2 regions of the Mesorhizobium dulcispinae genome follow, and region 2 is predicted to be linked to the other one. Evidence: riboswitches for the same ligand, from Rfam matches in the RefSeq annotation. Region 2 holds a riboswitch; the other holds the start of a gene.
The links. A riboswitch is a leader RNA that binds a small molecule or an ion and turns the genes downstream of it on or off. The one in region 2 is predicted to bind S-adenosylmethionine.

Region 1 (15,881 bases), on a different contig from region 2:
TCGGACCGGATCACGCAACTGGTCGAGGAGCATATCGACCTCGCGGTGCGCATCGGCGAGCTGCCGGATTCGGCCATGGTCGCGATGCGCGTCGGCTCGATCCGCCGCATCGTCTGCGCAAGCCCGGACTATCTCGCTAAGCACGGCGCGCCGCTCGAGCCTCGCGACCTCGCCGGCCACAACTGCATCACCTTCGAAGGGCTTGCCGCCCCCGCGACGTGGAGTTTCGTGGCCGGCAAGAACGAGACCGCGGTTCCGGTCCGCTCGCGGCTGCAGGTCAACACCGCCGAGGCGGCAATCGATGCGGCGATCGCCGGTCTCGGCCTGACGAAGGTGCTGTCCTACCAGGCCGACGCCGCGGTGCGTGCGGGTGCGCTTCGCGTCGTGCTGGAACCATTCGAGCCGCCACCATGGCCGGTCAATCTCGTGCATGCCGGCCAAGGCCTGCTGCCGGTGAAGCTGCGCGCCTTCCTCGATTTTGCGGCGCCGCGCCTGAAGGACCGGCTGGCGCGCTCGCTATGATGCCGCTCGACCGTCGTGCCGTTTCCTTTTTGCCCGCGCTTGGTGTAACCAACGCACACTTCCACACCGGGCCCTTTCCCGCATGCTCTATATCCGCTCGCTGGCGTTCAACCTTGCCTTCTATCTCAGCCTGGTCGTCCAGATGATCTTCTGGACGCCCTTCTATTTCCTGTCGCCCCGCCACCGCGCCTGGTTCGTGCCGAAATTCTGGTCGCGCACCTCGATGTGGCTCTACGACAAGATCGCCGGCACCAGGAGCGAGATCACGGGCGTCGAGAACCTGCCGGAAGGGTCCTTCATCCTGGCGCCTAAGCATCAGTCCTTCTGGGATGCGATCGCCTTTTTTCCTTATCTCGACGACGCCCTCTACATCCTGAAGCGGGAGCTGACCTGGATCCCCTTCTTTGGCTGGTACATCATGAAGATGCGCATGATCCCTGTCGATCGCGGCAGCCGCTCCAAGGCGCTGAAAGCGGTCGTCGCCGCGACCAGGCAGGAGATGGCGCGCAATCCCCGTCAGCTCATCATCTATCCCGAAGGCACGCGCCGCCCGCCGGGCGCTGAGCCATCCTACAAATACGGCATCGTCGAGCTCTATACCCAGCTCGGCGTCCCCGTGGTGCCGGTCGCCCATGTCGCCGGCCTCTACTGGCCGCGCCGCAAATTCATGCGCTATCCCGGCACCATCAAGGCCCGCTTTCTGCCGCCGATCCCTCCGGGCCTCGGCAAGGAGGAATTCATGCAGCGCCTGATCGGCGAGACGGAGACCGCCTGCGACGAGCTGCTCATCGAAGCCGCGCGCGCGCCGAACCCGCCGCCCATGCCGCCGACTGCGGTGAAGCGGCTTGCGGAGCTTGGCGCTGCTGCAACGACGAAAGCCTGACTCCGCTCACGGCAGCGCCGCGAGGCCGGTGGTCAGCACCAGCATCGCCGCGAAAATGAGGTTGATGATCCGCGACGCCAGCGGATTGTGCAGCAGCCGCGCGAAAACTGTGCCGGCGAGAAGCCAGAGCGCATGGATGGCGACGATCATCGCTGCCAGCACCAGCAGCCTTGTGGGCAGGCCGACCACATCGGCCTGTGCCGAAGCGCCGGCTAACACGGCGCCAATTGCCACATAGGCTTTCGGGTTGGCAACGGCGAGCAGGAAGCCGCCGAGAAAAGTGGGACGCCCCGCGGTATTTCCATCTTCGGCAAGCGGCGGCGCCGTCGCGATCCTGAAGGCGAGGTAGAGGATGTAGACGGCCGAAGCGACCGTCAGCAACGGTGCCAGCCCCGGCACCGAGACGAGCATACCGAATATTCCGGCGGCCACCACCAAAAGCACGGCGGTCGTTCCAAGCACGACGCCGGACGTATAACGCAGCGAGGGCCGCAGCCCGAAGGCGGCGCCGATGGCGGTGACGCTGATGGTCGCCGGGCCGGGGCTGCCCATGACGACAGCGGCGGCCAACACCAACGCCAGCAATTGTTGCCAGGATGGTGCTCCCGACAGAACTTCCCCAGCCATGCCGAACCCCCATTCCTGCAGCGATGCGGCAGGAATTATCGCGAGGTTCCGCGTGAGGTCTTGGATGATCGTGCGCGACCTTTGCGCGGCCGATCCTGTCAGGCGCTCGCCCTATCCAGAGCGGCCACGTCGTCGGCGGAAAGCTTGAGCGACGCCGCGCGGATCAGGCTGTCCATCTGGGCGGGCGTCGTGGCGCTGGCGATCGGCGCGGTGATGCCCGGCCGTGCCATGATCCAGGCGAGCGCCACTTCCGCCGGCTTGGCCGAATGGCGCCCGGCGGCCGCGTCGAGCGCGGAGAGGATGCGCATGCCGCGCTCGTTGAGATACTCGGCCACGTCTTCGCCGCGCTCGCTCTGGCCGAGATCGGCCTTGCTGCGGTATTTGCCGCTCAAAAAGCCCTTGGCGAGGCTGAAATAGGTGATGACGCCGACGCCCTCCGTCTTGCAGAGATCGAGCAGCGGGCCATCGAGCGAAGACCGGTCGTACAAATTGTATTCGGGTTGCAGAACCTCATAACGCGGCAGGCTTCGCAGACTCGCGACGTCGAGGGCCGCGCGCAATTGTCCGGCATCGAGATTGGAGCAACCCGGATAGCGGATCTTGCCCTTCTCGAGCAGGCGCTGATAGGCGCCGAGCGTTTCCTCGTAAGGCGTGGCCGGGTCCGGCCAATGCGACAGATAGAGGTCGATGACGTCGGTCCGCAGCCGCTTCAGCGATTGATCCACCGCCTTTTCGATATAGGCCGCGGAGAGGTCTTTTTTTCCCTGGCCCATGTCGGAGCCGACCTTGGTGATGACCACGATGCTGTCCCGATTGCCGCGGCTCTTCATCCAGTTGCCGATGATGGTTTCGGATTCGCCGCCCTTGTTGCCCGGCGCCCAGCGTGAATAGGCGTCCGCTGTGTCGACGGCGTTGAAGCCGGCCTCGGCAAACCGGTCGAGCAGGTCGAACGAGGTCTTCTCGTCGGCGGTCCAGCCGAAGACGTTGCCTCCCAGCACCAGCGGCGCGATGGAAAGGTCGGTGCGACCGAGACGGCGTTTCTGCAAGATTGCTCTCCGTGATGCTGGGATGGGCCTGGACGCCCAAAGAATCGATTGGCGGGATGGATTGCGATTAAGCTAGGTCGCCCCTTGCCGAGGTCAAAGGCATGGTTTTGCTTTTTTGATGGGACCAGGCCTTCACGAAGGCGCGACCCGCCGCCCTACCTCTTCCAGCCAGTGGTCGCGGATGCCGAGCGCTTTCAGGTGTTCCACCGTGCTCAAGACATAGTCCTCGTTCCTGCCCGACTGGCCGACCGCGCCGCGCACGACTTGCGCCGCATGGCCGGCATCGAGTCCGCCGGCATATTGCTCGTGCGCGCGGTCGACGATGTAGGTGACCGCTTCGACCGTTCCGCCTTGTCCTGCACCATCCAGCCGGACATCGAGGGTGCGTTCGAGATAGACCCTGGTCACCAGCTCGCGCTCGCGCAGATAGGAAAGCACTTCGTCGCGCAAATCGCCGGGCACGCGAAAGGCAAGACCGATGCAGGAGCCGCCGCGGTCGAGGCCGAGCACCAGTCCCGGCCTCGACCGCGTGCCGCGATGCACGAAGGAATAGACGCAAAGCGACCGGCGATAGCCGTAAAGGCGGGCGCGCCGTGTCTCGACATGTGCGAATCCCGGCCGCCAGATCAGCGACCCATAGCCAAAAACCCAAAAATCGCCCATATCGCCAAGCCTGATCGCATTCGAGTGACGACATCGCACCGATAGGTGTTTCTTCTGTCCCCGCTTGTCGTGCGTAAGAACAACTACCCTCTCGCCGCACGAGGGGGTTAACGAGAGCCGCAGCATGACGTCAAGTGACGAGCGATCGCGCAAACCTCGCCGCCGGCTGTTCTGGCTTGCCGCGTTCATCCTGGTGCTGTTCGCGCTCTACAGCGGCGGATGGTTCTATCTCGCGGGCAAGGTCAAGACCGAGGCCGAGCGAGCTGTTGCCGAGCTTGGAGGCAAAGGCATCAAGGCCGACTGCGCCAACCTCACGGTCAGCGGCTATCCGCTGAACTTCACGGTCTCCTGCGACAGCCTGGCCTATCAGGACGACGCCAAGAGCATTGCCGCCTCCACCGGCAGCTTCAACGCCATCGCCGGGATCACGCAGCCTTTGTTGCCGGTGGCCGCTGTGCGGGGGCCGCTCCGAACCTCGGTGCCGGGCATGCCTCCGCTGTGGATCGACTGGGACAAGCTGACAGCGACCGTCAAACTATCCTGGCCCTTGCCACGGCGCGTTTTGCTGCAAGCCGATGGGCTGTCAGGCCAGACTGACCCGGCTGACGATTCGGATCCGGCCGAATTGTTTTACGCGGCAAACGCGGCCGGGCAGTTGGAACCCAAGGACCAGGATGTCTTCTATACCGGCAGCTTCAGCGATCTTGAAATCAACGCCAACGCGATCGGCGGCCGCGTGCTGCCGGCGCTGGACGGCGCCGGCGCAGCGACGGTGAAGAACGGGGTGGCGCTGATCGCGAAGCCGCCGAAAAGCCTGCGCGGCCAATCTGTCGACATCGCCAGCCTCGACCTGTCGTCGGGAACGGCGCGCGTGACCGTATCCGGACCGATCTCGGTCGACGCGGACGGCCTGATCGATGCCAGCCTGAAGATCAAGCTCAAGGACCCCAAGGCGGTGGCGGCCATCCTCGCCGGCGCCATCCCCGAGCACAAGAGCGAGATCGAGCAGGGTTTTGCCGGCATTGCCATGCTTGGAAGCGAGCCGTCCATGCCGCTCAAGGTCGTCAAAGGCAAGGCTTCGCTCGGCTTCATCCCGCTCGGCAAGATCAAGCCGGTAGAGTAGGCCCGACGATGCCAAGGCCCGTCAAACTGCTCAGTGTCGGCGCCTTCACGCTCGACACGATCCTGCGTGTCGAGACGCTCCCCACGCATCAGGGCAAGTTCATCGCCGGCGACGGTGTCCAGATCGCCTCGGGCATGGCGACGAGCGCCGCTTGCGCCGCGCATCGCCTCGGCGCCGACGTCTCGCTTTGGGCAAGCGCCGGAGACGATGCGGTCGGCGACCGGCTGATCGCCGAGATCGAGGCGGAAGGCGTCGACTGCAGCCTCATCCGCCGCGTTGCCGGCGCGCGCTCCGCACTGGCCGCGATCCTGGTGGATGCCCATGGCGAGCGCGTCATCGTGCCGTTCTACGACGGGAAGGCGCAAGCCGATCCCGACTCCTTGCCGCTTGCCGATCTTTCCGGCTTCGACGCCGTGCTGGTGGATGTGCGCTGGCCGGGCGCAGCAGCGCTTGCCTTGACGGCCGCGCGGGACGCCGGCCGTCCGGCGATCCTCGACGCCGACACCGCGCCGGTCGAGGTGCTGGAGCGGCTGCTGCCTTTAGCCTCGCACATCGTCGCATCGGAACCGGCGGCGCGCATCGTCTGCGGCCACGCGCTCGACCCGGAAAGCGCCTGCGCCGACCTCGCCTCGCGCACTGACGCTTTCGTCGCGGTGACCGGAGGCGCCGCCGGAACCTGGTGGCATGATAGCGCAGCCGGCCACGTGCGCCATGTCGAGGCGCCGAAGGTCAAGGCGGTCGACACGCTCGCCGCCGGCGACGTCTTCCACGGCGCCTTTGCCGTCGGCCTTGCCGAGGCGATGCCGCCGGAACAAGCGCTGCGCTTCGCCAGCGCCGCCGCGGCGCTCAAATGCCTGCGCTTCGGCGGCCGGCTCGGCGCTCCCAATAGGGCCGAGACAATGGCGATGATGGCGGCCCACTGGCCGTCATCATAGCTGCCGCGCGAATAGCTTAGGGCTTGGCCCCCGGGTGTTCTACGACCTGACGGCCGAAATCCGGCACGTCGATGTCCTGGCCCGCTTCGATGATCGAGCGGCGGATGGCGCGTGTGCGGGTGAAGAGGTCGAACAGCTTTTCGCCGTCGCCCCAGCGGATCGCCCGCTGCAGCGAGGCGAGATCCTCCGAGAAGCGCGCCAGCATTTCCAGGATCGCATCCTTGTTGTGCAGGCACACGTCCCGCCACATGGTCGGGTCGGAAGCGGCGAGACGCGTGAAGTCGCGAAAACCGGAGGCGGAATATTTGATGACTTCCGTCTTGGTTACCGATTCCAGATCGTCGGCGGTGCCGACGATGTTGTAGGCGATGATGTGCGGCAGATGCGAGACGATGGCCAAGGTCATGTCGTGGTGCTGCGGGTCCATCGTGTCGATGTTCGAGCCGCAGCGCCGCCAGAATTCGGACAGCTTCTCCAGCGCTTCCGGATCGGTGCCCGGCAGCGGCGTGAAGATGCACCAGCGGTTGTCGAAGAGATCGGCGAAGCCGGCATCGGGGCCTGATTTTTCCGTGCCCGCCAGCGGATGGCCGGGGATGAAGTGCACGCCATCGGGCACATGCGGCTGCATTTGCGCGATCACCGAAGCCTTGGTCGAGCCGACATCCGTCAGGATGGCGCCTTTCTTCAGCGCCGGCGCGATTTCGGCCGCGACCTCGCCGGACGAGCCGACCGGAACCGAGACGATGACAAGGTCCGCGTCGCGTACCGCTTCTTTGGCCTCGGTCGTGTAGGAATCGCCGAGACCCAATTCCTCGGCCCTTTTGAGCGTCGATTTGCTGCGCGTCGCGATAGCGATATGGCGCGCCAGGCCTTCGCGGCGGATGACGCGGGCGAGCGACGAGCCGATCAGGCCGATGCCGACCAGCGCTATTCTTTCGAACATCGGTGATGTCATGGTGCTTCAGCTTTTCAGGAAATTCGTCAGCGCTTCGACCACGCCGCGATTGGCCTCTTCGGTGCCGATGCTCATGCGCAGCGCGTTGGGGAAGCCGTAGCCGGTGACACGGCGCAGGATGTAGCCGCGCGCACTCAGATAATCGTCTGCCGCGGCCGCCGAATGCCGCTTGTCGTCGGGAAAATGGATCAGCACGAAATTGCCGACGCTGGGCGTGACGCGCAGCCCGAGAAGGGTGACCTGCTCACTGACCCAGGCCAGCCATTTCTCGTTGTGCGCCACGCTGCGCTCGACATGGGCGCGGTCGCGGATGGCCGCGATGCCGGCTTCGATCGCGGTCGCATTGACGTTGAAGGGACCGCGTACCCGGTTGATCGCATCGACGATATGCGCCGGTCCGTACATCCAGCCGATGCGCGCGCCGCCGAGGCCGAGCTTGGAGAAGGTGCGCGTCATGACGACGTTCTCGGCGCTGCCCGCCAGCTCGATGCCGGCTTCGTAGTCGTTGCGCCGCACATATTCGGCATAGGCCGCGTCGAGCACGAGAAGCACGTTCTTCGGCAATCCGGCATGCAGCCGGCGCACCTCCTGGAAGGGCACGTAAGTGCCGGTCGGATTGTTGGGGTTGGCGAGGAAGACGATCCGCGTCGCCGGCGTGACCGCCGCGAGGATCGCGTCGATGTCGGCGCGCTCGTCGGTTTCCTTGACCGCTACCGGCTTGGCGCCGGCGGCCTGGATGTAGATCTTGTAGACCATGAAGGCATGTTCGGTGAACACGGCCTCGTCTCCGGGCGCGAGATAGGTCTGCGCCAGCAACCCAAGGATCTCGTCGGAGCCGTTGGAGCAGATGATGTTTGCCGGATTGAGGCCGTGCACGTCACCGATTGCCTCGCGCAGCCGGCGAGCGGAGCCGTCGGGATAGACGTCCAATCTTGCAGCTACCTCGCGCGCGGCCTCGATTGCCTTCGGCGAGGGGCCGAGCGGATTCTCGTTCGACGACAATTTGTAGACCTTCGTCACGCCGGCGGGCGCGGTGCTTTTTCCCGGCACATAGGCCTCGATGTCCATGATGCCCGCGCGGGGCGTCGGACGTGGCTGATCCTGCTTCATGTCACAAATCCGTCGAGAGGGCCTCGTTCAAGGCCGCTGCGGAAATACAGGCCGTGGCCCGGAATGTCGAGTGCCGGCGCTCGCGCCAAGGCTGCTGGCCGTTGACGAAGCGCGACGCTGGCCCTAGAAGAGCAGCCGGAGTTCCCGTGGTGATTTGGCCGGTCGGCTTGCAGCCACGTTAAACAATTCGCTAAAGGGCCGTTTGCAACCTGTAACCGGCTTTGCGAAGGCAGGCCGGTTTTTTGTTGTCCGCTGCCGGCCGGACACCGCATCAATAAGATCGATGCGGACTGGATGGGGAATGCAATGGCCGCTCAGCGCGCTGCAAGGACCAACAACGAGGCCGACCAGCCGTCGAGCCCAGTGTTGCATTTCGGTTCCGACAAGCCGTTGAGGCTCGATGCGGGCACGGTGCTGTCGCCATTCCAGGTCGCTTACCAGACCTACGGCACCCTCAACGACGCCCGCTCCAATGCCATCCTCGTCTGCCACGCGCTGACCGGCGACCAACATGTCGCCAACACCAATCCGGTGACCGGCAAGCCGGGCTGGTGGGAGGTGCTGATCGGCCCCGGCAAGATCATCGACACCAGCCGCTTTTTCGTCATCTGCGCCAACGTCGTCGGCGGCTGCCTCGGCTCCACCGGCCCGGCCTCGACCAATCCGGCGACAGGCAGGCCCTATGGCCTCGACCTGCCGATCATCACCATCCGCGACATGGTGCGTGCGCAGCTGATGCTGGTCGACCATTTCGGCATCGAGAAGCTTTTTTGCGTGCTCGGCGGCTCGATGGGCGGCATGCAGGTGCTGCAATGGGCCGCAAGCTACCCTGAGCGCGTCTTCTCCGCGCTGCCGATCGCCACCGGCGCCCGCCATTCCTCGCAGAACATCGCCTTCCACGAGGTCGGGCGGCAGGCCGTCATGGCCGATCCGGACTGGCACGGCGGCAAATATCTCGATTTCGGCAGACGCCCGGGAAAAGGGCTCGCCGTGGCGCGCATGGCCGCCCACATCACCTATCTGTCGGAGGCGGCCCTACATCGCAAGTTCGGCCGCAACCTGCAGGATCGCGAGGCGCTCACCTTCGGTTTCGACGCCGATTTCCAGATCGAAAGCTACCTGCGCCATCAGGGCATGACTTTCGTCGACCGCTTCGACGCCAACTCATACCTCTACCTGACCCGCGCGATGGACTATTTCGACCTCGCCGCCGACCATGGCGGACGGCTGGCCGATGCCTTCGCCGGCACCAGGACGCGCTTTTGCCTGGTGTCCTTCACCAGCGACTGGCTGTTCCCGACCGGGGAGAGCCGCTCGATCGTGCATGCGCTGAACGCCGCCGGCGCCTCCGTCTCCTTCGTTGAGATCGAAACCGATCGCGGCCATGACGCCTTCCTGCTCGACGAGCCGGAACTGTTCGCGGCCATCAATGGCTTCATCGCCTCCGCCGCCCGCGCCAGGGGGCTCGCCCTATGAGATCTCTTTGTTCTGGCCGCATTTCCGCGGTGCCAAGATTCCCCTTGGCCGTAAATGCTCTGAGGCCGGAGGTGTGCCCATGAGCGTCAATCGCGCCCAGCGTGTCGACCTCGAGGTCGTCACCGATCTCATCCCGCCGCAGTCGCGCGTGCTGGATGTCGGCTCGGGCGACGGCGTGCTGCTGGAACTCTTGCAGGAGACCAGGCAGGTCGACGGCCGCGGCCTGGAGCTGTCGCAGCGAGGCGTCAACGAATGCGTGGCGCGCGGCCTTTCCGTCGTCCAGGGGGATGCCGACACGGATCTGAAATTCTATCCCGACAAGGGTTTCGATTTCGTCGTGCTGTCGCAGACCATGCAGGCGACCCGCAATCCGAAGGTGGTGCTCGACGAGCTGCTTCGGATCGGCAACCGCGCCATCGTCTCCTTCCCCAATTTCGGCCACTGGCGCGTGCGCTTCTCGCTGCTGATCAAGGGCAGGATGCCGGTCACCAAGGACCTGCCCTACTCCTGGTACGACACGCCGAACATCCACTTCTGCACCATCCGCGACTTCGTCAATCTGTGCGAGGAGCTCGGCGCGACGGTCGAGAAAGCGACCGCGCTCGACGCCAACGGCCAGAAGATCGGCCTGTCGATGCCGTGGTGGTTCTGGAACTTCTTCGGCCAGCAGGCGGTGTTTTTGCTCAAGCGCTGACGGTGGCTTTGGGCGGACGATGGCGGCGGGAACATCCAACCGATTCGGTCGCGGTGGAAATCGTTCCTGACTATGTCGGGCACAGCTGAGGATAAATCGTCCGCAAAGTGTTGCTTTCAAACCGCATGACTTTGAGGAAATACGCTCCGAACTTGATATCGACGCGACGCCTCAGGTGACATGGGCGGCTCTTTTCTGTAGCGTTTTTGTCGAATTCATCCGGGGGCGGACATTGGAGGGGCGCGATCCATTCGGTCGTCGTTTATCCGTCTCATAACGAAAGTTAGATGCCGACTGCTTCCGACACAACTCCGCTGATCACCGTGATCACGCCGACGCACAACCGGCGCAGTCAGGTCGTGCGCGCGGTGGAAAGCGTTCTTGCCCAGACACTTACCCGCTTCGAGCACATCGTCGTCGACGACGGTTCGACCGACGGCACCGCGCTGGCGCTCGCCGAAATTCGCGACCCCAGACTGATCTATGTCGGCGCGAAATGGCGGGGCGCCAATGCCGCGCGCAACGCGGGCATCGAGCGCGCGCGGGCGCCGATTGTGACCTTCCTTGATTCGGACGATGTCTATCTGCCGGACCGCCTGGACCGGACACTGTCGCATTTCGACAAGAACCCTTCGCTCGAAGTGCTGATCAGCTCCTTCATCTCGGTGAAGGGCAACCGCAGCACCAAATGCATCAACCGCCAGGCCTTGCTCGACAAAAGCACGCTGCAGCGCGCCCTGGTCTCGCAGACGATCTTCATCGCCGGCTCGGCGATCACCGCCCGGCACGAATCGCTGCTTGCGATCGGCGGCTTCGACAGCGACATCACGCGCATGCAGGACCGGGAGCTGCTGCTGCGTTTTGCCAACCGCAGCGGCGCCTTGCTGTCTGATGATATCGACTGGAAGAAGTACAATTCGGAAAATTCGATTTCGGGCCGACGCGACGGTTATGTCGAGGCCTATGCCAACCTGATCGACAAGCACCCTTACATTGCCGACCGCTATCCAGACGTGCCGCCCTATATGATCGCCCGGCAGATCATTGCCGACATCCTGAAGGGCAGGCTGCCGCAGGCATTTTCAGGTTATCTCGCCAACCGGTCGTCCAAGGCGCTCGGCTACTCGCCGGCCGAGCTGCTGCGCGGCTATGTCGTCGGCCGGCGCTGGCGCCGCGATTGCTATGACGAGTTCCGCGCCAAATACGGCGCCCGGGCGGCCTGAAAAACAAGATCGGAGCGTCTGACCGCTTCAGATTCACCTGTCCAGCTCCGGAAAATACGGATCGGAAAACCGCTGCCGCAGCCGCTCGCCAAGCAGGCAGTCGGTCGGCGCCTCCGCATCGACGCGGATGCTTTCGGCATCACCGATGCCGCTCACCTCCTGGATCAGCTTGCGGCGGATCGCGGTCGAGAACTCGGATGCCGCGTAGATCGGCAGCACGAACGAACCGGGGCCGCCGGTGACGCAATCGGCATAGTAGCGATCGAGACGGCTGATGCTCGGCGACGGACTGATCAGGATCGGCAAGCCGTTGATCACGATGCCCTTGGCTAAAGCCGCATCGCGGATCATCGCGACAGGCAGACCGGCATTGTTGGGCCCGTCCCCCGATATGTCGATGACCCGGCGCGGCGCCGAAAAGCCGTTTTTCTCCAGAAGCCCGGCGCCGAAGCCGAGAGCGCCGGAAATCGAGGTGCCGCGAAAGCTCCGGAACGGACGGCCCGCGATCTTGTCGGCGAAGGCGTTGGCGCTGTCCGCGCCGTCGACGACCTGCCAGGCGATCAGGCCGTCGTCGCGCACGACGCCCGCCCATTCGAAATAGGCGAGCGCGATGCGGCCATTCGGGCCCGAGCGCACCGCGCTGATGAAGTCGGGATGGCGCAGCGCCTCGACATAGCCGGCGCGCTGCAGGGCGAACTCCCCTTCGTCCATCGATTGCGAGATGTCGACGGCCAGCACCAGTTCGAGATCGACAGCTCTGCCGCCGATTGCAGGCACTGGCGCTGCCTCGGCGCAGGCAAGGCATGCAAGCAGGCTGAGCAGCTTGAGCATGGCAGGCTCCGACCTCGCCGGGATTCTTCCCGGCGATCGCGGCAAAATAAAGCTATTTCCTGGCGCGCGCGGCAGTTGGTGGCGGTTCGATCGCCCCGGCGCGGAGGCGGGCCGGCTTGAGCGCCGATCGGCCGCTGTCCTTGACGATGGTGAGCGCGCGCGGGAAGAACTGGTTGCTGTGCAGGCCGCGCCCGATATTGACGATGGCGGCGTCCGGCAGCCTGGCCTGCAGCATCGCCAGCACCCGTCGCAGCGTGGCGCCGTCGAACGTATCCAGCGCTTCGTCGATGATCACCCATTTCGGCTTCCTCAACGCCAGCCGGGCAAAGGCGAGCAGTCGCTGCTCGTCGTCCGCCAGTTCATGCTCCCAGCGCGCCGACCGGTCGAGCTGGGACGACAGACGCTCCAGGCCGACTTCGCCGAGCACCGAGGAAATCTCGGCGTCGTCGATCTTGGCGCCTTCGGCATGGTTGAGCACGTCGCGCAGCGTGCCGAGCGGGAAATAGGGCATGCGCGGCACGAAGAACGGCCTCTCCCCGGCCGGCATGCCGATGCGGCCACCTCCCCACGGCCAGAGGCCGGCGATGGCGCGGAAGAACAGCGTCTTGCCGGCGCGCGGATCGCCGGTGATCATGACGCGCTCGCCGGCCTTTATCTCTACGTCCGTCTCGGCAAGCCTGGTGCAGCCGTCGGGAGAGGCGACCTCGAGCTCCTCGAACGTCAGCTTGCCATTGGCGTTTTCGCCGAACGCGATGCGCCTTTCCTTTGCATGCAGGACGTCCGTTTCGCCGAGCGCGATGCGGAAGTCGGCGACGCGCATCAGCGTTGCCCGCCAATCGGCGATGGCGCCGATATTGTTGATGAACCAGCGCAGCGAGGAATTCACCTGGTTGAAGGCGCCGACCGCCATCATCAAGCCGCCGAAACTGATATCGCCCGCGAAATAGACCGGTGCCGCGACGAGGATCGGCGCCACCACGGTGATCCAGCCATAGGCATCGGTGACCCAGGACAGGTTGATCTGGGCGCCGTAGATGCGCCTCATGGCGCCGAGCACGCCGCCGAGGTCGAGCTCCAGCTGCCGCCTGGCGTCCGCCTCGCCATGGGCGAGCGCGATGGCGTCGACATTCTCGTTGACGCGGACCATTGAGGAGCGCAGCACCGCCTCGCGCGTGTAGCGATCGCTGTTGAAGCGGATCAGCGGCCGACCCACCAGCCAGCTCAGCCAAGAGGCGATGCCGGCATAGAGAATCGCCGCCCAGACCATGTAGCCGGGTATCGCCAGCGAATGGCCGCCAACTTGGAAGACGAAGCCGGAAGAGAGCTCCCACAGCACGCCGATGAAGGACACTAGCAGGATGAAGGATTGCAGCAGGCCGACGCCGAGATCGGTCGACAGGTCGGAGAGATGCCCGGCGTCCTGCTGCATGCGCTGGTCGGGGTTGACGCCGATGGCGCCCGCATGGGTGAGCCGGAAGGCGCGCGCCGGCCGCATCCATTCGTCGATGAGGTCGAGCGTCAGCGCCTCGCGCAATTTCAGCCGGATCGTCTGGTTGAGCCATGTCTGGCCGACATTGAGCACCAGGAGGCTGCCGGCGATGGCGGCAAACACCATCAGCTGATGCAGGAAGCCAGGCAGGTCGCGCCGCGCCAGGGCGTCGTAGAAAGGCTGGTTCCAGCGATTGAGCAGGACCTGCCCGATCGAGGTTGCGACGACGACGCCGACAATGCCGATCGAAACCCATAGGAGCTGCCTGCGCACCGGCGACGTCTTCAGCGCCAGCCTGATCGCCGCCAGCTGGTCGGAGAGGCTGCTCGACTCGACCGAGAACGCAGCCTGTTCGATACTTGGCGTGTCATCCATATGCGATATCCCTGATGCCGAGAATGATCCTCGGCGATGATGCCGCACCCCAACCTGCCCTGAGATAGGTGACGACCGCCAAGCGGCGCAAGCCTTGGCCTTGGCCTCGATCACGAACGCGTCATCCACCTGCCCGGCGGCATCGGGGCGGCTGCCTGGCGCCCGAGTGTTGTCGCACCCTGCGGCGAAAACACGGGAACGAAGACACGGCGCGAGGCGCGCTGCGCGACGGGCACACCCTGGTAGAGCCGCTTCTGCGCCTCGACGACGATGACGCCGGAAAAGATCGGCCACAAGCGCCGGCCGGCTCGCTCCAGCACATTGTGAAACTGCATCATAAAGCGCCGTGGCGACGGCGGGAAGAACAGCGCGTCGGACCATGCGGCCGGCGTGAAATTCGCTTCGCGCAGCAGTTCGGTGAGCTGGCCGCGCGAGAACGGCCGGCCGTTGCCGAAGGGCGTGTGCTCGAAGCGCGCCCAGACGCCGCGCCGGTTGGGCACCACAATGACGACCCTGCCCGCCGGCGACAGCACGCGCCAGATCTCGTTCAGCGTCTCGCGCGGATTCTCGACATGTTCGAGCGAGTGGACCAAAAGCATGCGGTCGATGCAGGAATCGACCAGCGGCAGCTCTTCGTCGAAGACCAGCGCGGTCGCCGTCGGCCCCGTCGCCGGCCACACCACCGCCCCTTGCGTCGCCGGCATGAAGGCAAAGACCCGCTCGGCGTCGGTGCCGAACCGCTCCAGCCAGGGCAGCGTGTAGCCGAGACCGACCAGGCGTTCGTTCGGAACGGTCGCCCATATCGACGACAGCGCCATGGTGATCGCGCGCTCGGCCAGGCGCCCGAGCGTGGTCGAATAGAAGGAGCGGAGGTCGACGATATCGGAATGCATGGCCGGGACGGTAGCCGCGATATCAGACGAGTTCAACAAAGGCGGATGACATCGGCGGCTGGGCGCCCTATGTCTGCGGCGACTCCTGCATCGGCCCGAAATCGGTTTCGATTTCGGAAAGCACGATGCAGCAGGTAACAAGTGTTGGAGCGTCCTTTTGTGCATCCACCAGGACGCACGACGCTCTAATGGAGAGCGCCGAGATGCCGGTCGAAATCGAACAGTTCATGTGCCGCACCGACAATTTCGGCGTGTTGGTTCACGACCCCGAAAGCGGCCAGACGGCGATCGTCGACGCTCCGGAGGAAGCCCCGATCCTGGCCGCGATCAAGCGCACCGGCTGGACGCCGACCATGATCCTGACCACGCATCACCATGGCGACCATGTCGAGGCCAATCTGGCCCTGAAGGACCGTTTCAAGCTCACCATCATCGGGCCGGAAGCCGAGAAGGCGAAAATCCCCGGCATCGACGAGACCGTCAGCCAAGGCTCCGTCATCCGCCTCGGCGATGAAAGGATCGAAGTCATCGAGACGCCCGGCCACACCGCCGGCCATGTTTCCTATTATCTGCCTGGATCGAAAGTAGCCTTCACCGCCGACACGCTGTTTGCGCTGGGCTGCGGCCGGTTGTTCGAAGGCAAGCCGCCGGTGATGCACGAATCGCTGAAGAAACTTGCCGCCCTTCCGGCCGAGACCGTCATCTATTGCGGCCACGAATACACTTTGGCCAATGCCCGCTTCGCGCTGACCGTCGACCCCAGCAATTCGGCGCTCAAGGAACGCGCCGCCAGGATCGAGGCGCTGCGCGCCGACAACAAGCCGACCCTGCCGACGACGATTGGCGAGGAACTGTCGACCAACCCGTTCCTGCGCTGGCACGATCCGGCGATCCGCAGGCATCTTGGCATGGAGAAGGCAAGCGACGTGGAAGTGTTCGCCGAAATCCGCAAGCGCAAGGACAATTTCTGAGCGCGCCCAGATGACCAGCGCCGCCGAAATCATCGCAACGCTGGGTCTCCAGCCGCATCCCGAAG
Region 2 (15,881 bases):
AGCATGTTGTGGAACAAGCCGATGCTCGACGCTCATGGCGGCATCCAGGCTTTAGCCGCCGAGATCGCCGAGGATGCGGCGGCCACCAAGCTGGTCAACAGCCTGGGCCTCCGGGTCAATCTCGTGGCCTCGCCCTTTGAGCAGCCGCTCGGCCAGCGCACGCTCGCCGAAATCTGGTCGCGCCAGGCGCGCTGGGCGCGGCTGCGCCGCGTTACCTTCCCATTGTTCTTCGCGCCCGAGATCCTGACCGGTGTGGTTATGCCGCTGATTTTGGCACTCGTCGCGGCGGCAAGCGCCGGCGTCAGCCTGCCCACGACTGCGCTTTGCGTGCTGGCGATCGCCTATGTACCGGAGTGCCTGCTTGCCTGGTCCAAGGGCTGGTACCTGTCGCCGCGCAGCGTCACCGCGATGGTCGTCCGCGACGCGATGCTTCCCACCATATGGGCGCGCGGCTGGCTGGGCGGGGCCGTCGAATGGCGCGGCAACGCAATGACCATCAGCAACAGCGGGATGACTGAACTCGAAGAGATTGCTTGAGCCGGCTGTGGCTCAAACAATCTTTTGTCGCCGTCGGGGCCTGTTATTTCGCCGCCTTGAGTGCCTGTTCGACGTCGGAGAGCAGGTCGTCGGCATCCTCAAGCCCCACAGACAAGCGCAGCGTGCCGGGCCCGATGCCGAGTTCGGCGCGCGCCTCGTCGCTCAGATTCTTGTGCGTGGTGGTCGCCGGATGGGTGATCAGGCTCTTGGCGTCGCCGAGATTGTTGGAGATCAGCACGATGTCGAGCGCGTTCTGGAAGGCGAAGGCCGCCTGCTTGCCGCCCTTGACGTCGAGGCAGATCAGCGTCGAGCCGCCCGACATCTGCTTCCTGACGACATCCGCCTGCGGATGGTCGGCACGGCCCGGATAGATGACGCGGGCGATCTGCGGCCGTCCAGCCAGGAAGTCGGCGATCTTGCCGGCGCTTTCGGTCTGCTGGCGCACGCGCAGCGGCAGCGTCTCCAGGCCCTTGAGCAGCGTCCAGGCGTTGAAGGGCGACAGGCTCGGGCCGGTGTGGCGGAAATAGTCGTGCAGGTTCTCGTCGATCCACTTCTTGTCCGACAGGATGACGCCGCCGAGGCAGCGGCCCTGTCCGTCGATATGCTTGGTCGCCGAATAGACCACGATATGGGCGCCGAGCTGCAGGGGCTTTTGCTGGAGCGGCGTGGCAAACACATTGTCGACGATCACGCGCGCGCCGATCGAGTTGGCTAAAGCGGCGACGGCGGCAATGTCGACCACTTCCAGCGTCGGGTTGGTCGGGCTTTCCAGGAAGAACAGCTTGGTGTTGGGCCTGACCGCCTTTTCCCAATTGGCGATGTCGGTGCCGTCGACCAGCGTCGCTTCGATGCCGTAGCGCGGCGCCAGCGTCTCGACCACCCAGCGGCAGGAGCCGAACAGCGCCCGGGCCGCGACGATATGGTCGCCGGCCTTGACGCTGCAGAGAAGTGCCGCGGACACCGCCGCCATGCCGGAAGCGGTGGCCCGGGCATCTTCCGCGCCTTCCAGCGCGCACATGCGCTTTTCGAACATGTCGACCGTCGGGTTGGCGTAGCGCGAATAGATGAAGCCCGGCTCCTCGCCCTTGAAACGGGCTTCCGCCGCTTGCGCCGTTTCGTAGACATAGCCCTGGGTGAGATACATCGCCTCGGCGGTCTCGCCGAAGCCGGAACGCAATGTCCCGCCATGCACGAGTGCGGTCTGAGGCTTCCAGTTACGCGTCTTGCTCATCGCCCTATTTCCAAACACAAAAAAACCGGCCGCGACGTCGCAACCGGTCCATACGGCCTTGCGGCCAGCGGTCCTTTAGCGACTTGTTTAACGTGGCTGCAAGCCGACCGGCCAAATCACCACGGGATAACGACCCTTTAGACCTCGCCCGCGCTTGCGTCAATTGCCGGCTTGATTAAGAGGTTTGTACCAGGCTGGAGCGTGCGACCATGCGCCTGCCCGGCCTTTGGAGCAATTCCAGGAAAAGTGTGAAACGGATTTCCGTCCGGAATTGCGTCAAAACAAAGAGGTAGAGCGGTTCGCCGTTTTCGTGAAACGGCGAATTGCTCTAGCGGAGCCAGACCCTTGCGGCAGACAGGCATTCTTCCGGATCAGGACATCGCGGCGCTGTTCGAGGCGGGCGCGCTGAAATCGCCGCGCGCGCTCGATACCAACCAGATTCAGCCGGCCAGCCTCGATCTGAGGCTGGGCGACAAGGCCTTCCGCGTCCGCGCCTCCTTCCTGCCCGGTCCCGATCACTTGGTTTCCGACAAGCTCGACCGGCTGAAGCTGCACGAGATCAACCTCACCGAAGGCGCGGTGCTGGAGACGGGCTGCGTCTATATCGTGCCGCTGCTCGAGAGCCTGGCGCTGCCGGCGCAAGTCTCGGCCTCCGCCAACCCGAAGAGCTCGACCGGGCGGCTGGACATCTTCACGCGCGTCATGACCGACCGCGGCCACGAGTTCGACAAGATCGCTGCCGGCTATCGTGGTCCGCTCTACCTGGAGGTCAGCCCGCGCACTTTCCCGATCGTCGTGCGCACCGGCTCGCGCCTGTCGCAGATCCGCTTCCGCACCGGCAATGCGGTGCTTTCGGAGAGTGAATTGCGCGACCTCCACCGCGCCGAGATGCTGGTCGCCACCGAGCCGCCCAACATCTCTGGCGGCGGCATAGCGCTCTCCATCGATCTCGACGGCGACAAGGACGGTCTTGTCGGCTATCGCGGCAAGCACCACACCGGCCTCGTCGACGTCGACAAGCGCGCCGCGCAGGATGTCGTCGACTTCTGGGAGCCGCTCTACAAGAGCGGCGCCGGCGAACTGGTGCTCGACCCGGACGAGTTCTACATCCTGGTCTCTCGCGAAGCCGTGCATGTGCCGCCGCTCTATGCTGCCGAGATGACGCCCTTCGACCCACTGGTCGGCGAGTTCCGCGTCCACTATGCCGGCTTCTTCGACCCGGGCTTCGGCCATTCCGCCGCCGGCGGCAGCGGCAGCCGCGCGGTGCTCGAAGTGCGCAGCCACGAGGTGCCGTTCATCCTCGACCACGGCCAGATCGTCGGCCGCCTGGTCTACGAGCATATGCTCAAGCGCCCGCGGGCGCTTTACGGCAGCGACCTCGGCTCCAACTATCAGGCGCAGGGGCTCAAGCTCTCCAAGCATTTCCGCGCCGCGCGCTGATCCATCTGCACAGCCTGACGGCACTTGCCTGGCCTGGCTCGCCATGCTTGGCTGCGCTTCACTTATCCAGAAACCTGACTGAGGGAGACGAAAATGCAGATATCCAGATGGATCGTATCGGCAGCGGCGGCCGCCATGCTGGCGCTTGGCGCCGGTTCCGCCATCGCGGCGGAAAAGATCAAGATCGGCACCGAGGGCGCCTATCCGCCCTTCAACACCATCACGCCGGACGGCAAGGTCGAGGGCTTCGACATCGATATCGCCAACGCGCTCTGCGCCCAGATGAAGGTCGAATGCGAGATCGTCACCCAGGACTGGGACGGCATCATTCCGGCCCTTCAGGCCAAGAAGTTCGACGCCATCATCGCCTCGATGAGCATCACCGAAGAACGCAAGAAGCAGGTCGCCTTCACCCACAAATACTACACCACGCCGCTTTCGCTGGTCGCGCTCAAGGATAGCGACATCGCTTCCACCGAGCCGGCGGCGCTCGCCGGCAAGACCGTCGGCGCCCAGGCCTCGACCACCCAGGCCAACTACGCTCAGGACGTCTACGCCAAGGCCGGCGCCGAGGCGAAGCTCTATCCGACCCAGGAAGAGGCGGTCACCGATCTTCTCAACGGCCGGCTCGACGCCGTCATCTCGGACAAGTTCGTGCTGGTCGACTGGATGAAGAAGGCGAGCGACGGCTGCTGCAAGCTGGTCGGCGACGTCAAGGGCACCGAGACCGAAGCCGGCATTGCCGTGCGCCTGGAGGACACCGCGCTGCGCGACAGGCTGAACGCGGCCATCGACGCTATCGTCGCCGACGGCACCTACAAGAAGATTCAGGCCAAGTATTTCGACTTCGATATCTATTGAGGTTGAGCCTCTTCCCCTTCTCCCTTGTGGGAGAAGGTGTCGCCGAAGGCGACGGATGACGGGTGCTGGACGGAGTGAGGCGCCTCATTTCTTCCAGCACCCCTCATCCGTCTTGGCGCTGACGCGCCAATCCACCTTCTCCCACAAGGGGAGAAGGGAAGGTCGGTGCTACAGCGCCTTCACCGCCACCTTCACCGGCTTTTCGATCTCCAGCGGGTTGCGCAGCGGCAGGCCGAAATCCTTGGCCTCGATCTCGAAGGTATCGCCGGCCTCGGTCCTGACGCCGTCGGCGAAGGACAGCGTCGCGGTGCCGAACATGTGCACATGCACGTCGCCCGGCTGGCGGAAGGCCGAGTATTTGAAATGGTGATGCTCGAGATTGGCGATGGTGTGCGACATGTTCGCCTCGCCCGACAGGAACGGCTTTTCCCAAAGCACCTTGCCGTCGCGCCAGATGCGCGATGAGCCCCTGATGTCGGCGGGCAGGTCGCCGATCAGGATCTCCGGTCCGAACGAAGCGTTGCGCAGCTTGGAGTGAGCGAGGAACAGGTAGTTGACACGCTCGGTCACATGGTCGGAAAACTCGTTGGACAGCGTGAAGCCGACACGGAACGGCGCGCCGTCGTCGCCGATGACATAGATGCCGGCGATCTCCGGCTCCTCGCCGGCGTCCTGCGCGAAGGCTGGCGACATCAACGCCGCACCCGGCGCCACCGCCATGGTGCCGTTGCCCTTGTAGAACCATTCCGGCTGCACGCCGATCTGGCCCTTTGGCGGCTTGCCGCCTTCCAGCCCCATGCGGAACATCTTCATGGAATCGGTGAGCTGTTCTTCGCCGTCGCTGAGCTTCTTATGCATGGAATCGCGCGTCGCGGCGGAACCGAGATGCGTAAGCCCTGTGCCGGTGAGGTGGAGATGCGCCGGGTCCGGATGGTTGATCGGCGACACCAGGCGGCCCTTCTTGTAGGCGGCGTCGAGATCGACCGTCTCGCCATAGCCTTTGCGCTCGATCAGCGCTTCGAGGCCGGTGCCGGTGCGGGCCGCCTCCATCGCCAGCGAATAGACGCTGCGCGCGCCGTTGATGATCCGGGTCTTGCCGCCGCTGCGGGCAACGACGCGGATCGTCTCCGCGTCGTCGAGGATCTGGGAAATCAGCATGATGAACCCTCTCTCTTTTGCCTTGGCCCGGCTGCCGATGGGCAACCCCTGACCGGCGCAGCCCGGAACCGATCCGCGCCACGGTTGAAACTCTTCGTCCGGATTGCGCTCGCGAGCCTGGTCCTTCCGGGACTTCTTCGCGCCGACGGGTTGCCGGCAGCTCCGCGATCTAGAACCCGTATGCCTCCTTAGTCCTTGCCTCCGGCCGTTAAGCCTTGTTCTTGTTGTAGACGTCGAAGATGACGGCGCCGAGCAGCACCAGGCCCTTGACCACCTGCTGCCAGTCGACATTGACGCCCATGATCGACATGCCGTTGTTCATGACGCCCATGATGAAGCCGCCGACCACGGCGCCGATGACCTGTCCGACGCCGCCCATCGCCGAGGCGCCGCCGATGAAGACGGCCGCGATCACGTCGAGCTCGCTGCCAAGACCGGCGGCCGGGACGGCCTGGCCGAGGCGCGCCGCGATGATCAGGCCGCCGAGCGCCGACAGCACGCCCATGTTGATGAAGACGAGCAGCGTCAGCCTTTCGGTGTTGATGCCCGACAGCTGCGCTGCCTTGGCATTGCCGCCCATCGCATAGATGCGGCGGCCGATGGTCATGCGCTTGGTGACGAAGACGAACAGCGAGATCAGCACGCCCATCACCAGAAGCACCACCGGCAGGCCCCGGTAGCTTGCGAACTGGAACACCAGGAACAGCGCCAGCGCGCTGCCGACCAGCGTCTTGATGACGAACAGCGGGAAGGGCTCGGCCTCGTAGCCGTGGCGCTCACGCTTGCGGCGGGCTCTCAGGCCGAAATAGGCATAGGCCACCACCGCGATCAGGCCGAGCACGATCGTCGTCATGTGCAGCGTGAGCCCGCTGCCGACGATGGTCTTGCCGGCGGCGTTCACCGTCGGCGGGATCAGCGTCAGCGGGCCGATGACGTCCGGGATGAAGCCGGAGCTCAGCGCCTTGAAGCTGTCGGGGAGCGGGCCGACCGAGGAGCCGCCGCCAAGCAGCGCCTGGCAGATGCCGCGGAAGATCAGCATGCCCGCCAGCGTCACGATGAAGCTCGGTATCCGGTGATAGGCGATCCAGTAGCCTTGCGCGGCGCCGATGAGGGCGCCCACGATCAGGCACACGATCGAGACCACCAGCGGATTGCTGAATATCCCGAGCGGCCAGATGACCATCATCATCGCGGCGAGCGCGCCGATGAAGCCGGCGACCGAGCCCACGCTGAGATCGATATAGCCGGCGACGATCACCAAGAGCATGCCGAGCGCCATCACGATGATGAACGAGTTCTGCTGCACCAGGTTGCTGAGGTTGACCGGTTTGAACAGCGTTCCCGACGTCGTGTACTGGAAGAACAGCATGATGACGATCAGCGCGATGATCAGTCCATATTCGCGCAGATTGGTCGTCAGCGCCGAGACGGCGATGCGCGGACCATGCTTGACGTCTTCGGCGACGCCGCTCTGCGGCGCGGGAGCGCTTTCTGTGCTCATGATGCTTTTTTTCCTTCTCCCCGAACGATGGCGCGCATGATTTTTTCCTGGCTGGCGTCGCTTGCCGCCATTTCGCCGACGATACGACCTTCGTTCATGACATAGATGCGGTCGGTGATGCCGAGCAGCTCCGGCATTTCCGACGAGATGACGACGATCGCCTTACCCTCGGCGGCGAGGCGGGCGATGATCGTATAGATTTCGTATTTGGCGCCGACATCAATGCCGCGCGTCGGTTCATCGAGGATCAGCAATTCAGGGTCGGCGAAAAGCCATTTCGACAGCACCACCTTCTGCTGGTTGCCGCCCGAAAGATTGCCGGTCAGCTGATAGACGCTGGAGGCGCGGATGTTGGTCTTTTTGCGATAGTCGTTGGCGACGCTCATCTCGCGCATGTCGTCGATGACGCCGCGGCTGGAGACGCCGCCGAGGTTGGCTAAAGTCACATTGTGCTTGATATGGTCGATGAGGTTGAGGCCAAAGGTCTTGCGGTCTTCCGTGACATAGGCGATGCCGCTTGCCACGGCCTTGCTCACCGAAGAGAGGTCGATCGGCTTGCCGCGGAGCAAAACCTCGCCGGTGATGTGCCGGCCGTAGGATCGGCCGAACAGGCTCATCGCGAATTCGGTGCGGCCGGCGCCCATCAGCCCGGCGATGCCGACCACCTCGCCCTTGCGCACATTGAGGCTGATGTTCTTGATGACCTGCCGTTCGGCGTGGATCGGATGGTACACCGACCAATCCTTGACCTCGAAGATGACGTCGCCGATCTGCGGCTCGCGCGGCGGATAGCGGTCGTCGAGCGAGCGGCCGACCATCGAGGTGATGATGCGGTCCTCGCTGATGTCCTTCCTGGGCAGGGTCTCGATGGTGCGCCCGTCGCGGATCACCGTCACCTTGTCGGCGACACGGTTCACCTCGTTGAGCTTGTGCGAGATCAGGATCGAGGTCATGCCCTGGCGTTTGAATTCGAGCAGGAGATCGAGCAGCGCCTGGCTGTCCTTCTCGCTGAGCGAGGCGGTCGGCTCGTCGAGGATCAACAGCTTGACTTCCTTGCTCAGCGCCTTGGCGATCTCGACCAGCTGCTGCTTGCCGACGCCGATATTGGTGATCAGCGTCTTGGGGTCTTCCTTCAAGCCGACCTTGTCGAGCAGGGCCTTGGTGCGCTTCTCGTTGGCGTTCCAGTCGATGACGCCATAGGTAGCGTGCTCGTTGCCGAGGAAGATGTTTTCCGCGATCGACAGCATCGGCACCAGGGCAAGTTCCTGATGGATGATGACGATGCCGATATGCTCGCTGTCATGGATGCCCTTGAAGTGGCATTCCTGGCCGCGAAAGACGATCTCGCCTTCATAGGTGCCGGTTGGATAGACGCCCGACAGCACCTTCATCAGCGTCGATTTGCCGGCGCCATTCTCGCCGACGATGGCATGAATTTCGCCTTCCTCGACGCTCAGGTTGACGTTCGACAGCGCCTTGACGCCGGGGAACGTCTTGGTGATGTCGCGCATCTCCAAAATCGTCGAGCTCATCAGGAATCCACTCCCTGGCGCATGCATTCCATTTGTTGCGGAAAATGTCATGCGCGAAATCAACATACTGCAGTCTTGCCCGCGCCGCGACGGCGCATGGCGCTGCAGAAGCCGGCAAAAACAATACCGGGCTCGCTTCTGAACGAAAAGGGGCCCTGCGTCGCGCAGGACCCCTTCCTTTGAGGCAAGATTACTTCAGCTCGTCGGCCTTGATGTAGCCGGAGTCGACGACCTGCGCCTGGTAGTTCGACTTGTCGACCTCATGCGGCGTCAACAGGATCGAGGGAACGACCTTGACGTCGTTGTTGTAGGTCTTGTCGTCGAGGCCGTCGGGCTTGCCGCCGGAAAGCACCTTGTCGACCAGCTGCACGGTGGCCTTGGCCAGCTCGCGAGTGTCCTTGAACACGGTCGAATACTGCTCGCCCGAGATGATCAGCTTTACCGAGGCGGTCTCGGCGTCCTGGCCGGTCACGATCGGCCAGGGCTGGGCGTCCGTGCCGTAACCGACGGCGCGCAGCGAGGCGGTGATGCCGCGCGACAAGCCGTCATAGGGCGACAGGACGCCATCGACGCGGCTGCCGTCCGAATAGTTGGCCGAGAGCAGGTTGTCCATGCGCGCCTGGGCGGTGGCGGCCAGCCAGCGCAGCGTGCCGACCTTGTCCATGCCCATCTGGCCGGACTTGATCTTGATCGAGCCGTCATCGATCAGCGGCTGCAGGACGGACATGGCGCCGTTGTAGAAGAAGAAGGCGTTGTTGTCGTCGGGCGAGCCGCCGAACAGCTCGACGTTCCACGGCTTGGTGTTCGGGAAGCGCTCCTTGAGACCCTTGACCAGGGAATTCGCCTGGATGACGCCGACGCCGAAATTGTCGAAGGTGGTGTAGTAGTCGACATTGCCGGTCTTCTTGATCAGGCGGTCATAGGCGATGGTGACGACGCCCGCATCATTGGCCTTCTGCAGCGCATCGGCCATGGTGGTGCCGTCGATCGAGGCGATGATCAGCGCCTTCGGGCCCTTGGTGATTTCGTTTTCCAGCTGGCTGAGCTGGTTCGGGATATCGTCCTGCGCATATTGCAGGTCGACCGTGTAGCCGAGGGCCTCGAGCTGGGACTTGACGGCGTCGCCGTCGTTGATCCAGCGCTGCGAGGTCTTGGTCGGCATCAGCACGCCGACGAGACCCTTGTCGGCTGCGTGCGCCGAATAGGTCATGGCGGCGACGCCAAGAGCCGCGACGGCGGCCAGTGTCTTGATGATCTTCACATTACTCTCCCTGGTTGATGGACGCGACACCTCGGGGCTTCGCGGGCCGCGCAGTCGAGCAGGAGCGCGGTCGCGCCTCTGTCGGCTTTATCGATCTCCGGTATCCTCCCAATCGGCCCCGTGACGCAGTTTCAATCGATACGATTTTGCTCGTTGCCGATCGTTGCGCCTCGGAACGCGCGAAGGGTGTGTTCCTTTGACATAACTGTCAAATGCGATCTTTGGTGGTTGCTATACCGAAACCGGTATGGTTTAGCGTACGGCAAAGAACTGGCGGAGAGGCTGGGAAATCATGGCGGCATTGCGCGATCCTGATGCGATTTCAGGTGGTTACGAGAAGCTCCCGGGCGACGGGGAAACGCTCCTGCGCAGCGGTTTGAGCCTGCGCCATATGCGCATGATCGCCGCCCTCGACGATCACGGACGGGTGAGCGCCGCCGCCCAGGTCATGAACATCTCCCAGCCGGCCGCCTCGCGCATGATCGCCGAGATGGAGGCGGTGCTCGACGTGAAGTTGTGCGAGCGGCTGCCGCGCGGCGTGACGCTGACCCCTTACGGCCAGGCGCTAGCCAGGCGCGCGCGCTCGATCCTGCTCGAGATGCGCGAGGCCGACCGCGAGATTTCCGAGCTCAAGGCCGGCAAGGGCGGCTCGGTGTTCCTCGGCGCCGTGACCGCGCCGGCGATCGAGCTGGCGGTGCCGGCGATCCGCGAGATCCGCCGCATCTATCCGCGCATCGAGATCACCATGCAGGTCGAGACGTCGAACGTGCTCGCCCGCGAGCTTATCGCGTCCCGCCACGATTTCATCATCGCCCGCATTCCCGACGACCTCAATCCGCGGCTGTTCGAATCGCGCGTCATCGGCATCGAGAAGGCCTGCCTGATCGTGCGCCGCGGCCATCCGCTTGCCAGCGGCAGGATGGTCGGCCTGGAGGAGACGGCCGCCTATGACTGGGTCTTCCAGTCCGGCGGCTCGCCGCTGCGCCAGGCGATGGAAAGCAATTTCCTGAACCGCAACATCCCGCTTCCCGACCGCATCCTCAACACCTCTTCGCTGCTCTTGACGCTGGTGATGGTGGCGCAATCCGACGCCATCGCCCCCGTTTCGGTCCAGGTGGCCAAGTTCATCCAGGGCGCCGACGGGCTGTCCGGAGCGATCGATGTCGTGCAGACCGAGTTCGACATCGAGGTCCGGCCTTACAGCCTGATCACGGTCAAGAACCGCGTGCTCTCGCCCGCCGCCAAGATGCTGCACGACTTCATCTTACGTGAAGTGGGGTGATGGAACGACAATAGCACCCGCACGTTCAAACCGATCGGCGGCGCGCCGGAGCCTGTTTTTCCGGGTGAGGGACGAGCCGCCGATGCTCAACAGCTCGGGAGGTTTCGATGGAACGTCGGTTGTTTCTGACTGGAATGCTTGGCGTTGCGGGGGCAGCGGCACTTGCAGGCCTGGCCGGACCTGGCAAGGCGGTTGCCGGCATCCCCAAAGGCAACGGAATCCTCGATGAATTGGATAAGCCGGATCCGGCCATCTATGAGGAGGACGAGCAGGCCGATCTGCTGCAGCCGGCTCAGTACTATTACCGCCGCCGTCGCTACTATCGCGATCGGTACTACCGCCGTCGCCGCCGCCGGCGGGTTTGGAGAAGGGTCTGCCGCCGCTACTGGCGCTATGGTCGGCGTCACGTCCGCTGCTGGCGCCGCCGCGTCTGGATCAGTTTCTGGCTCTGAGGCGACAAACTGTCGACGACCTGCGTTCGCTGCGTGGATTGCTGGATTTGGGTCTGCCATCTGGGCAAGACCCGCCTTGCCGGCAGGGTGTGGCCGGCGCGACCAGGGCGCTCGCCTTCGGATGCTGGACCGCATCCGGAAGATGCTTTGTCTTGGTCGGACCCTATGTGCGCCGATCGCAGGCTAGGTGAAAACGCGCAACCTGACCCTTGTCACCAACAGTCTTCCGAGTTCTCTTGTGCCGAAGGACTGGAAGCAGAGGACTGCACTGCGGCCTGAACTTGCGCCAAGTCACGCGCATTTGTATTTCCGCGCTATAGGGTCGACACGAGCAGCTGGTCTCCTGGAAGGGATACGTCGAAATCCTCGGCGATCCGGTCATTGCTTGAGACTGCTGCCGGACACGGGCTATCAGGAGTGCCAGTTGTTCGGTTCCCGTCATCGGGGGATTCGCCATCGCCATGTCCTTGCGCGCTCTGTTACGATACTGGCGCTCCGCCCTTCTCGATGGCGTCCGGCATGTCGATCCCGAATCCCTTGCACTCCATCCATGCCCGCGCGCCGAATTGGCTGCAGGTCGGCTTGGACCGGAAACGCTCGAGGCGGTGTGGCGGGACGCGGAGGCCGGCCTTTCCACCAGGGAGCGCGAGGAACTGACATCCATCGAAGTGCTCGTCGCCGTGGTGGTGCTTGAGCCGGAGCGCGAGCACTCGGCTGCCTTCATGGCCGCGAGGCGGACTCGGGTGCCGTTGTGGCTGTGCGTCAACGTCGACCGGCACGGCGTGCTCTCTCTTCCCGGCGAGCAGACGGATCCGGTCATCACGGACCGGGCGGTGCTCGCGCCGCTGGCGTCCGGAACGCAGACATTCTCCTCCGTTGCGGCGGAAGACGAATACCGCACTCGCAATCCTCTCCCGCCGAGAGATGCCGGCTGGCCGGAATTCTGGGCCTATGTCACCGAGATGTTCTCCCGCCTTTTTGGCGGTGATCCCGGCAGTTGGGTGCCGGAGCGGCATGTCGACCTGGGCGCATTCATCGCCCATGGTTCCCCGCCTCCCGATACGAGCGGGCCAATCCGAAATATCTACGAGGTTCTGATCAACCGCGGGGACGATGACGCTCCGCCATTGCTTGCCCGCTTCGCAGCACCGCCGCCGGCGCGCGACGTGACCGCCACCGTCGAGGATGACAATGCTGCGGCGCGCCGGCATCTCGGACAGATGGGCGGCGGCTTCCCTCTCAATCGCAGCCAGCGCCAGTCGCTGGGCGCGGTGCTGGCGGCCGTCGACGGCGAGATCGTGGCCGTCAACGGTCCACCCGGCACGGGAAAGACCACCTTCATCCAGAGCCTCGTCGCGTCCTTGTGGGTGGAGCGCGCGCTGGAACGCAATGGCGAGCCGCCCGTCATCCTGGCCAGCTCCACCAACAACAAGGCCATCACCAACATCCTCGACACGTTCGCACGCGCGACGCTGCCGAAGACGCATCCCCTGGCCGGATTGCCGCTGGCCGAGCGCTGGCTACCTGACTTCAGCCAGTACGGGCTCTATCTGCCTTCGATCTCGGAGGCCGGGAAGGGCATCAAGGACGAGCTTGCCTTCGCGTGGTGCAAGACGCATGGGCAGCCCTGGAAGGGGCTGCCGGGGCGCATGGAGAATGCAGCCTATGTCAGCCGCGCCATGTCTTACTGGCAATCCCGGTTCGCCCTCTGGGCGGGGAGCCAGCCTGACGAAATGGGGCAGGCGGTCGAGGCTCTGCGGGGAGCCCTGTCGGCCAAGGTCGAAACTCTGAGAGCCGCGTGCGGCCGGTATCGCGACCTTCTCGCGCGTTCGCCCGACGGCGCGCTTCCGAGCTGGCACGACATCGAGCGGCTAAAGGCAGAAGCCGGAAGGGAACGGGAGTGGTTGGAGGAGTTCAAACGTCACGGCCATGAGGCTCTGCGGCTGATTCAGGGTTCTCTCATCGAGTCGCTCCTGTCCTGGCTGCCGCCGGTGAAGAGGCGGCTGTGGGCGCACGCGTATTCCTTCCTGGACTCCAAGGGATTGGCCGATCCGGCCTGGAGCTGGAAGACGGTTCTGAACGCGCCGGCCTTGCGCCATTGGCTGGATGACACCGTCAGGGCGGGCGAAGCTGCCATCGCCGTCAAGCAGAACGTCGTCGCCGGCTGGGAAGGGTGGATGAGCTCGCTGAAGTCCCTTCTGCCGGCGGCCGCCCTCGACGAGATCGCCGAGGCGCCGGAGCGCGCCGAGGCCCGGCTCGATACGATTGTCCGTCCCGAGCTGTTCCATCTCGCCGCGCGCTACTGGGAGGGCCGCTGGCTGATCGAAACGGCGGAGGCGCTCGCCCGCAACGACAAGACCTTCACCGGCCGCAGTCGGGATATGTGCGAGCGGCGCTGGCGGCGGTTCGCCAAGCTGACGCCCTGCCTGGTGTCGACCGCTTACACCGCGCCGCGCCTGTTCGACTACTTCGACGGCGCCAACCAGCCGCTGATCGGCTTCATCGACCTGCTGATCGTCGACGAGGCGGGGCAGGTGTCGCCGCAGGTCGGCGGCGCGCTGTTCGCCTTCGCCCGCAGGGCGTTGGTGGTCGGGGACACACAGCAGCTCGAACCCGTCTGGGGCATCGATACGGATACCGATTTCGGCAATCTTGCCAAGTGGGGCCTGGACAGGGACAAGCCTCTGTTGGAGCGCGACGGCATGCTGGCCTCGGAAGGCTCCGTGATGGCGATGGCGCAAGCGGCAACAGCCTTCGCCGCACCGCCGCACCGGGGACTGTTCCTCGAGGAGCATTGGCGGTGTCGCGCCTCCGTCATCGCCTACTGCAACGAGCTTGCCTATCGCGGCGCCCTCAAGCCGATGCGTCCCGACGGCGAGCACCCCCTGCCGCCGCTGGGTTACGCCCATGTGCCCGGCGTCGCCACGCGCGCAGGCCTGAGCTGGACTAATGCCGACGAGGCGGGCGTCATCGCCGACTGGCTGGGCCACCGGAGGGCGGAACTCGTCGGCCGTCACCGAGCCAAAAAGCTGGGCGATGTGGTCGCCATCGTGACGCCCTTCCGAGCCCAGATCGCAGTGTTGCGCCGAGAGCTGAAGAAAGCCGGTCTTGGCGACGAGAACATCACCGTGGGCACGGTCCACACATTGCAGGGCGCGGAAAAGGACGTGGTCCTGTTCTCGCCCGTCTACAGTGCCGGCCATTCCGGTGGCATGTTCTTCGACCGCGGCGTTTCGATGCTCAATGTCGCCGTATCCCGCGCGAAAGAAAGCTTCCTGGTCTTCGGCGACATCAGGCTGTTCCGGCCGGAACAGAGGGCGCTGCCGTCCGGCCTGCTAGGAGCCTACCTGTTCGCCGCCCCGGAGAACGAGATCACCGATATCGAGCCGATCAGCCCGATCGTGCTGAAGGAAGGACGCTCGGAGCTGGAACGTCTCAACGATCTCGCAGCCCATCGCGACGTTCTGCGCCGGGCCGTCGGCGAAGCCAACGAGCGCGTCCTTATCGTGTCGCCCTATTTGTCGAACAAGGCCATCGAGGCGGACAACCTGGCGTCCCTGCTGCTATCGCGTCGAGGCGGGCCCCGCATCGTCGTCGCCTATGACCACTATCTCAACTGCGGCGATGATCGTCGTCTGTTGCCCAGGACCGTCATGGCAATCGACATCCTGCGCGCGAGCGGAGCCGAAGTATGGTCCCTGGACGGCGCCCACAACAAGACCTTGACGGTCGACGAAAGCTGGATCGTCGAGGGCTCCTTCAACTGGCTGTCTGCCCTTCGGGATCGCGACAGCGACTTCCAGCGGCACGAGGTCTCCTTCCTCTATCGCGGCAAGGATGCCGCGATCCATGTGGGCAACGCCTGGAAGGAAGTGGAGGCCCTTCGCAGGAAGCCCGAGCGCGAGGGATCGCGGGAATAAATTTGAGCGCTTGGAGCGGGTAGCGGGAATCGAACCCGCGCGTTCAGCTTGGGAAGCTAGCCCTTTTCGCCGTCATCTCAATGGGTTGGTTGTAAAACAAGGCAAAAGCCGCTTATTTGAAAACAAAGGGTTAGATTCCGATTGTAAAACGTCCGGACCGTAGCGCCGGCATGACAGGCCGGTGAAAAGGCGAGGCTTGCGTTGGGCGTAAGCTCCGGCCATTTTGTCAGCATGCCTGACCTGCTGCTCGACGGTTCATATGCCACGCCGACGTGCTTGCAGTTGGCGCTGATCGCCTGCTTCAAGGTGTTTGGCCTCATCATCGTTTTTGTCGCCATTTGGATTGCGGGAGTCTGTTTCAACGGACTGACAGCACCAGGTGGCTTCAGATGGAATTTGGAGGCTATGAAAGCTGATCCGACCGTGAGACCAATCCTGGTCGTCAGTGGGATAGCGGCGCTCGCGACCATCGCGACCATCTCTTTAACCGGTCCATTGTCGCACCTGCGTATAAGAATGATCGCCACTGACAGCGCATTCATTGAGACGGGTTGCTACATTGGTGCACGATACGTCGAAACCCTCGACCGTAAAAACACGACTATCTCGTTTGTCTTGCACGGCGGCAAAATGCTTCGGTTCCGGCAGGAGGGGCAGCGTTGGCTTTACGTGCCGATAGAGTCAAATCCGAACTTCGGAAATCTGG

Region 1: another riboswitch for S-adenosylmethionine. It lies ahead of metX (homoserine O-acetyltransferase MetX); the one in region 2 lies ahead of RFN30_RS20000 (O-succinylhomoserine sulfhydrylase).

What each region holds. Positions count from the first base shown of each region.
Region 1 is NZ_JAVIIY010000003.1:419,692-435,572, forward strand. Features, by position in the region: gene RFN30_RS09945 (LysR family transcriptional regulator) at 1-522, shown strand, start outside; gene RFN30_RS09950 (lysophospholipid acyltransferase family protein) at 605-1,405, shown strand; gene RFN30_RS09955 (LysE family translocator) at 1,412-2,032, opposite strand; gene RFN30_RS09960 (aldo/keto reductase) at 2,131-3,078, opposite strand; gene RFN30_RS09965 (gamma-glutamylcyclotransferase) at 3,211-3,741, opposite strand; gene RFN30_RS09970 (DUF2125 domain-containing protein) at 3,866-4,864, shown strand; gene RFN30_RS09975 (sugar kinase) at 4,873-5,799, shown strand; gene RFN30_RS09980 (prephenate/arogenate dehydrogenase family protein) at 5,816-6,754, opposite strand; gene hisC (histidinol-phosphate transaminase) at 6,761-7,864, opposite strand; SAM riboswitch at 8,001-8,078, shown strand; gene metX (homoserine O-acetyltransferase MetX) at 8,171-9,340, shown strand; gene metW (methionine biosynthesis protein MetW) at 9,420-10,034, shown strand; gene RFN30_RS10000 (glycosyltransferase family 2 protein) at 10,322-11,257, shown strand; gene RFN30_RS10005 (DUF1194 domain-containing protein) at 11,291-12,088, opposite strand; gene RFN30_RS10010 (ABC transporter ATP-binding protein/permease) at 12,141-13,952, opposite strand; gene RFN30_RS10015 (class I SAM-dependent methyltransferase) at 14,063-14,845, opposite strand; gene gloB (hydroxyacylglutathione hydrolase) at 15,049-15,816, shown strand; gene RFN30_RS10025 (cupin domain-containing protein) at 15,827-15,881, shown strand, end outside.
Region 2 is NZ_JAVIIY010000009.1:72,816-88,696, reverse strand. Features, by position in the region: gene RFN30_RS20005 (ceramide glucosyltransferase) at 1-537, shown strand, start outside; gene RFN30_RS20000 (O-succinylhomoserine sulfhydrylase) at 581-1,768, opposite strand; SAM riboswitch at 1,824-1,901, opposite strand; gene RFN30_RS19995 (2'-deoxycytidine 5'-triphosphate deaminase) at 2,114-3,208, shown strand; gene RFN30_RS19990 (ABC transporter substrate-binding protein) at 3,302-4,069, shown strand; gene araD1 (AraD1 family protein) at 4,238-5,227, opposite strand; gene mmsB (multiple monosaccharide ABC transporter permease) at 5,436-6,728, opposite strand; gene mmsA (multiple monosaccharide ABC transporter ATP-binding protein) at 6,725-8,260, opposite strand; gene chvE (multiple monosaccharide ABC transporter substrate-binding protein) at 8,451-9,521, opposite strand; gene RFN30_RS19965 (LysR family transcriptional regulator) at 9,814-10,803, shown strand; gene RFN30_RS19960 (protamine-2 (modular protein)) at 10,911-11,255, shown strand; gene RFN30_RS19955 (AAA domain-containing protein) at 11,717-15,175, shown strand; gene RFN30_RS19950 (hypothetical protein) at 15,407-15,881, shown strand, end outside.